DNA from 2 places in the Serratia marcescens subsp. marcescens ATCC 13880 genome. Region 2 is predicted to be linked to the other one. Evidence: predicted binding sites of a transcription regulator. Region 2 holds the regulator's gene; the other holds the start of a gene.
The links. The regulator LexA, encoded in region 2, represses DNA repair genes until DNA is damaged. The targets are predictions, from matches to a motif close to TNCTGTATGTACATACAGNA.
Positions count from the first base shown of each region.

Region 1: the regulator LexA is predicted to act here: its motif matches at 1,732-1,751, upstream of J0F90_RS08375 (DNA translocase FtsK 4TM domain-containing protein).

Region 1 covers NZ_CP071238.1:1,766,847-1,770,566, reverse strand. The annotation lists gene J0F90_RS08375 (DNA translocase FtsK 4TM domain-containing protein) at 1-1,666, opposite strand, end outside; gene lrp (leucine-responsive transcriptional regulator Lrp) at 1,787-2,281, opposite strand; gene trxB (thioredoxin-disulfide reductase) at 2,936-3,720, shown strand, end outside.
Region 2 covers NZ_CP071238.1:4,629,080-4,632,799, reverse strand. The annotation lists gene plsB (glycerol-3-phosphate 1-O-acyltransferase PlsB) at 1-768, opposite strand, end outside; gene J0F90_RS22165 (diacylglycerol kinase) at 917-1,285, shown strand; gene lexA (transcriptional repressor LexA) at 1,388-1,996, shown strand; gene dinF (MATE family efflux transporter DinF) at 2,100-3,437, shown strand.

The DNA of each region.
Region 1 (3,720 bases), 2.3 Mb from region 2:
CGCCGTAACGCTGGCTCTGTTGCTCGGCGAACGCTTTGCTCAGCTCAGCCTCCTGCTGAGCCTGTTCATCATCCTGCTCCGGCGCGTAGCTTTCGCCATAGCGCTGGCTTTGCTGCTCGGCAAACGCCTGACGCAGCGCGGCTTCCTGTAGCGCCTCTTCATCCTGCGGGTTCACCGCCGCCGGCTGCTGAGGCTCCGCCTCTGTCTGGCGCTGTTCCTGTTCGGCCGCACGCTGCGAAGGCAGCTTGATGCCGTAGGAAGCCAGTTCGCGACGGGTCGGGATGCGCACCGGATTCGGCCGCGGCAGTTCAGGGCCGATGCCCTGCTTAACCTGCGGATTGCCGTCACTGGTCGCCGTGAAGGCCGGCATAAAGGTCGCCGCTGCGACGCCCGCAGCAGCAGCGGCTGCCGCCGTATCCGGCTGCGGTTTGGCGCCGGTGGCGCTGAAACCGCTCGAACTGCCGATGTCGACGCTGTCACGCTGTGCGGCGGTAAAATCAAAGGGAGAACGCGCCGGCGGCTGCGGCGCGGCCGGCTCTTGCCAGTTGCCGAGGCGCGGCTCATCGTCATCCTGATAAGGATCGACAGGACGCGTCGCCTTAGGCGCAGGCGTTTCTTCCGGGATCTCGAAGGAATACAGCGGCGGCGTAGCGTCTTGCGCCGGGGCGCTCACCGGGTGCTGATTGACAGAGGCCGGCGCGGCCGGCGCCACCGTTACCGACGGAGCCTGTGTGGCGATCGGCGCTGCAACGGGCTCGTGGATCTCTGCCTTCACCGCCGGTGCAGGCGAAGCCGCCGGCGCGATGGGTGCGGCTTCCGCTTCAAGCTCGCCATCGTCGGCGCGCAGGCCGCTGAGCAACGGATCGGCGGCATCTTCTTCTGCCGCTTTGGCGCTTTCGGTGACCGAAGGCGCGGAGAACAGCACGTCGTCATCGGCGGCCGCGGCTCCGGCGGCGGTCGCGGCAACCGCTGCGGCGGCACCCTTCCCTGCCTGCTCAGGCTCGTCGTCAACGTAACGCTCGTCATCCTCAAAATAGCGCTCTTCGCGACGTGAGCGATTGGTCATCACCGTCGCGACGCCCAGCACCGCCCCGCCGATCTTCTCGGCGATCACCAGCCAGGACCAGCCGGTAAACAGCGTCAACCCCGCCGCCCATACGCACAACAGCGCCAGCGTAGCGCCGATGCCGTTGAACCACGGCAACATGGCGTTGCTCAGCAGGCTGCCGATCACGCCGCCGGAAGCGAAGTAATAGAGATCGTCGACGTTCAGCGCCGCCAGCCCGCAGGAGGTGAGCACTAACGCCAGGGTGCCGATCAGGCGCAGGGAAAGCGCGAAATAGTCGATGTAGTCTCTGTTGCTGCGTTGGCGATAAGCCGCCCAGCACAAGACCAGCATGATCGGCGGTATCGCGTAGGCGAGCACCCCGAAGGTGAAGAACAGCGTATCGGCCAACCAGGCCCCGACACCGCCGCCCAGATTGTGAATCGGCTCATGCCACGCGGTCTGCGACCAGCTTGGGTCAGACGGATTGAAACTGACCAGCGCAGCCATGAGGTAAACGGCAAAAATCGCTACCACGATAAGCACAGCTTCCAGCAAACGCCGGCCACTGCTGAGTCTTTTCAGGGTAACTTCTTTATCTTCTGTATATTCCTGGCTCAAGAAAGGCTCTCCAGGTTCCTGTTAGCTGACATAGCAACAGCGCCGAGAAACTGCCCCGGCGCCGAAACTGTATGAATAAACAGGAGTGTAACCAATTTAATCAGGTTTTGCACCTGCACCTTACCGTGTTTTGATAACCAGACGGTTACTCTGTTTCACTTCTTCCATCACTACGTAGGTACGGGTGTCGTTAACCCCCGGCAAACGCAGCAAGGTTTCGCCCAGCAATTTGCGGTAAGCCGACATATCCGGTACGCGGGTTTTCAACAGGTAGTCGAAATCGCCGGAAACCAGATGACACTCCTGAATCTCTTCAAGCTTCTGCACTGCCGAGTTGAATTGCTCAAACACATCCGGCGCGCCGCGGTTCAGCGTGATCTCCACGAAAACCAGCAGGGACGCATCCAGATAATGCGGGTTAAGCAATGCGGTATAGCCATGAATGAAACCCTGGCGCTCAAGACGGCGCACGCGTTCCAAACATGGTGTCGGGGATAACCCCACGCGCTTCGAAAGCTCGACGTTCGAAATACGCCCATCCTTCTGCAGCTCATTCAGGATGTTGCGGTCGATACGGTCAAGATCTTTACCCGGGCGTTTCTTGTTGTCTGCCATTATTATTGTCTCTCTTATTTTCTTCCGTGCACTTGCCACACCCTAGCCAACGTCAATGTGTAAGGGTTCGTTCCAAGCGAAGACCCGATGCCTGTCATATGCTTCTTCACTACCATCATTCCACGCCGCGCAGCCTGTCTGTCCAACCCCGCGCGACGCAGGTAACGACGTTTAGGTCGAGAAAAAATCAGCAAACGCTTGCGCGCTCTGCTCCGCACACCCATCGCGCATTGCCGCCTCGCGGCGCAAATACGTACGATTTGCTGGTGTTACGGGGATAATTTCTTCTTCCTATGATGTTTTCGCAAATGCGCAGCGGATTGTCAAAGTAAAAGAAGCAAAATCAGAACAACGTACCGTCACGAAAAGTCTGCATCCCATTTTTGGTTATGAATCGCTGGCAGATAAACCCCGGCGGGGAGCGGCTGAAGCCGCAGAATGCGCCGTTTTTGCGCGGTTGGCGATTCGGCGGCCGAATGCAGCTTTGATAAGGTAAATTTCTGCGTTCGGCGTACGATTTGCCGACAGCGGGTGCATTAATAGGCGACAACTATCATACAAATCGTTAACAACGTCGCCCGGCGCTTTTTTTACTGCGCCATTTTCCCTACAATCGGCTTCATTGTCCGCCATTGTGGAATAAAGAGGTTATTCATGGGCACGGCTAAACATAGCAAATTACTGATTCTGGGCTCCGGCCCGGCCGGTTACACCGCCGCCGTCTACGCGGCGCGCGCCAACCTGAATCCGGTGCTGATCACCGGTCTGGAGCAAGGCGGCCAGCTGACCACCACCACCGAAGTGGAAAACTGGCCGGGCGACGCCGACGGCCTGACCGGTCCGGCGCTGATGGAGCGCATGCGCGAGCACGCGGAGAAGTTCCAAACTGAAATCGTCTTCGATCATATCAACAGCGTCGATCTGCAGCAGCGTCCGTTCCGCCTGTTCGGCGACAGCGGCGAATACAGCTGCGACGCGCTGATCATCGCGACCGGCGCCTCCGCCCGCTACCTTGGCCTGCCTTCCGAAGACGCCTTCAAGGGCAAAGGCGTTTCCGCCTGCGCGACCTGCGACGGTTTCTTCTACCGCAACCAGAAAGTCGCGGTGGTCGGCGGCGGCAACACCGCCGTTGAAGAAGCGCTGTACCTGTCCAACATCGCCGCCGAGGTTCACCTGATCCACCGTCGCGACAGCTTCCGCTCAGAAAAGATACTGATAGACCGGCTGATGGAAAAAGTGAAAAGCGGCAACATCGTGTTGCACACCGACCATACGCTGGACGAAGTGCTGGGCGATGAAATGGGCGTGACCGGCGTGCGCATCCGCAGCACCAAAGCGGAAAACGAAACCCGTGAACTGGAACTGGCCGGCGTGTTCATCGCTATCGGCCACAGCCCGAACACCGGCATCTTCGGCGGCCAGTTGGAGCTGGAAAACGG
Region 2 (3,720 bases):
GGCGGCGATCTCTTCCATCAACGCGATGGCGTTCTGCTGGGCCTTCTCGTGCGAGATCTTCTTGCTGCGCGCTTCGTCCTCGACCGCTTTTTCGATCGCTTTGGACGCCAACAGCTTGTTGAACAGATCCTGACGGGCCGGCAGGCTTGGGCCCACCGCGGCCAGGCGCTGGCGCGAGAAGTGCATGCGCGCCACGCGCGCCAGTTTCTGCGCGATGGTTTTATCCGTGCCGTGTTCGGTAGCCATGCGGCGCAGCGACACGGTGTTGGAGAAGCGTACGAAGCTGTCGCGGCCGAGCCACAGCACGGCGAAGAATTTCTGCACGCCGTTCAACAGACGCAGGTGCGGCGTGCCGTGGCCTTCGCGGCCCGGCGAGCGGCCGAACATGACCGAAACAGGCAGCATTTGAATGTCGAGATCCGGGTTGCTGCGATGCAGATCCAGATAGTCGTGGAACAGCTTTACCGACTCTTCTTTCGGGGTGTAGTAGCGGAACACGCGCGGGCCGTCGTGAATGAACACGTAGCTCGGCAGCACGGTGCCGTCGATCTCCAGCGAGTTGAGCGGATCGGGCAGATCCTGCGCCAGGCACTGGGTGCGCAGCGTCAGCAAATCCGCCTTGGAATTGTAAGGTAAAACATACAAAATCGGCCGTGAGGGATCCAACCCTAGCTCGGTAACCGGATCTGAAGGGATGACCTTACTTCTTACCAACAATTTAAGTGGTAAATTCAATATTTTATAATAAATTTTACGCCAACCTGACATAACAACGTGAAGCCTCTTGTTAGCAATGCGCCGCAAGCATACCAGAAACCGGGTAGCAGATCTGTGGTGTTCGAAAACCGAGAGCCGTCAGCGCGGACTGTTCTAGACTCTTTTTATTATGACCGACCTCTGAGAAAGGCACGAAAACATGGCAAACCAAGCAACCGGACTGACCCGCATCATCAAGGCCGCCGGCTATTCCTATAAAGGGCTATCCGCCGCCTGGCAGCACGAAGCGGCTTTCCGCCAGGAACTGGTGGTCACCCTTCTGGCTATCATACTGGCTGTCTGGCTGGATGTGGGTGCGATAGCGCGCATTTTATTGATCGGATCGGTAGCGCTGGTGATGATCGTCGAGATCCTGAACAGCGCGATCGAGGCGGTGGTGGATCGCATCGGCAGCGAACATCACGAGCTGTCCGGGCGGGCCAAGGACATGGGATCGGCGGCGGTGTCGCTGGCGATCGCGCTGGCGCTGTTCGTTTGGGGCACGGTCCTATGGCAGCATTTCGGCTGACGAAAAGCGCCTACTGACTGATTTTTATTTATTCTTCGGTTCCCAATCCGCGCTTACCTGTATATACTCACAGCAAGACTGTATAAACAAACAGGGGGCGGAATGAAAGCACTAACTACCAGACAGCAAGAGGTCTACGATCTGATTCGCGAGCACATTTCGCAAACGGGCATGCCGCCAACGCGTGCCGAGATCGCGATGCGTCTGGGGTTCCGTTCGCCTAACGCCGCCGAAGAACACCTGAAGGCGCTGGCACGCAAAGGCGTGATCGAAATCGTCTCCGGTGCCTCGCGCGGTATCCGTCTGCTGATGGAAGAAGAAGAAGGGCTGCCGCTGATCGGCCGCGTCGCCGCCGGCGAGCCGCTGCTGGCGCAGCAGCACATCGAAGGGCACTACCAAGTGGATCCTTCCCTGTTTAAACCGAGCGCCGATTTCCTGCTGCGGGTGAACGGCATGTCAATGCGCGACATCGGCATTCTGGACGGCGATCTGCTGGCGGTGCACAAAACGCAAGACGTGCGCAACGGCCAGGTCGTGGTGGCGCGGATCGAAGACGAAGTGACGGTCAAGCGCTTGAAAAAGCACGGCAATGTGGTTGAACTGCTGCCGGAGAACAACGAATTCCAACCGATAGTGGTCGATCTGCGTCAGCAGAATTTCACTATCGAAGGGCTGGCGGTCGGCGTGATCCGCAACGGCGACTGGATTTAATCGCCGGCCCATCACCGCCGCTCCCTGTATCAATCGCCCCTGTTTTGGGGCGTTTTTGTTTCTGACCTCGCCCTTTGTCACTCAGTCACAGGAACATCCCATCATGCGCCTGATTTCCGCCTTCACCAGCGACACCGATAAAGCCCTGTGGCGCCTCGCCCTGCCGATGATCTTCTCCAATATTACCGTGCCGCTGCTCGGGCTGGTGGACACCGCGGTGATCGGCCACCTCGACAGCCCGATCTACCTGGGGGGCGTGGCGATCGGCGCGGTGGCGACCAGCTTCCTCTTCATGCTGCTGTTATTCCTGCGCATGAGCACCACCGGCCTCGCGGCGCAAGCGCTGGGGGCACAGAACCCGCAAGCGCTGGCGCGCGCCTTTATGCAACCGCTGCTGCTGGCGCTGTTGGGCGGCGCGGCGATCGTCCTGCTGCGTTATCCGCTGATCGAACTGGCGCTGCGGATCGTCGGTGGCGATGGCGAGGTGCTGGAACAGGCGCGGCGTTTTCTTGAGATCCGCTGGTTAAGCGCCCCGGCGGCGCTGGCCAATCTGGTGCTGCTGGGCTGGCTGCTCGGCGTGCAGTACGTGCGGGCGCCGGTGATCCTGCTGATCGTCGGCAACCTGCTGAACATCGTGCTGGATATCTGGCTGGTGATGGGCCTGGGCTGGAACGTGCGGGGGGCGGCGGCGGCAACCGCCATCGCCGAATACGCTACGCTGCTGCTCGGGCTGTGGTTGGCGTGGCGGGTGATGCGCCTGCGCGGTATTACCCTGCAGATGCTGCGCCAGGCCTGGCGTGGCGATCTGCGTCGCCTGCTGGCGCTCAACCGCGACATCATGCTGCGTTCACTGTTGCTGCAACTGTGCTTTGCGTCGTTGACCATTTTCGGCGCTCGCCTGGGAAGCGAGGTGGTGGCGGTCAATGCGGTATTGATGAATCTGCTGACGTTCACCGCCTATGCGCTCGACGGTTTTGCTTATGCGGTGGAGGCTCATTCGGGCCACGCCTACGGCGCCCGGGACGACAGCCAACTGCGCAAGGTGTGGCACGCGGCCTGCAGGCAGGCAGGGCTGGTCGCGTTGGCCTTCGGCCTGGCGTATGCCGTTACCGGCCAGCAGATCGTGGCGGCATTGACCTCTTTGCCGGAACTGCGTGCGTTGGCCGCCCATTATTTACCCTGGCAGGTCATTCTGCCGCTGGTCGGGGTATGGTGCTATTTGCTGGACGGCATGTTTATCGGCGCCACGCGCGGCGCCGAGATGCGTAACAGCATGGCGGTGGCCGCTGCGGGATACGGTCTGGCGCTGTTCAGCGTGCCGCTGCTAGGCAACCACGGGCTCTGGCTGGCGCTGGCGGTGTTTCTGGCGCTGCGCGGCCTGGCGTTGGGCTGGATTTGGCACCGTCATCAGGTGCGCGGCAGCTGGTTTGCTGCACGCTAGGTCGAACGCTTTGTTGGGTTATTTATTAATTTATCTTATGTTTTATTCATGTTTGCTTACATGTTTTCAGTCCAGATCCGTTCGCGTTAGCTCGTTGTTTGTTGGCGTTTTTTGTTTTTATTGTGTTTTTTAATGGTTTTTTATTCTGCAAATTGGCTTTTTTATTTCCATGTTTAACTAGAATGAATCATGTGGCTGGTAAATGAAGGGGAGCGTTGCTTCTTAAGGTGAAGGGAGCATCAGCCAGAAAAGTTTCTGGTTAACCCCGGCCGGCGACAGGGAT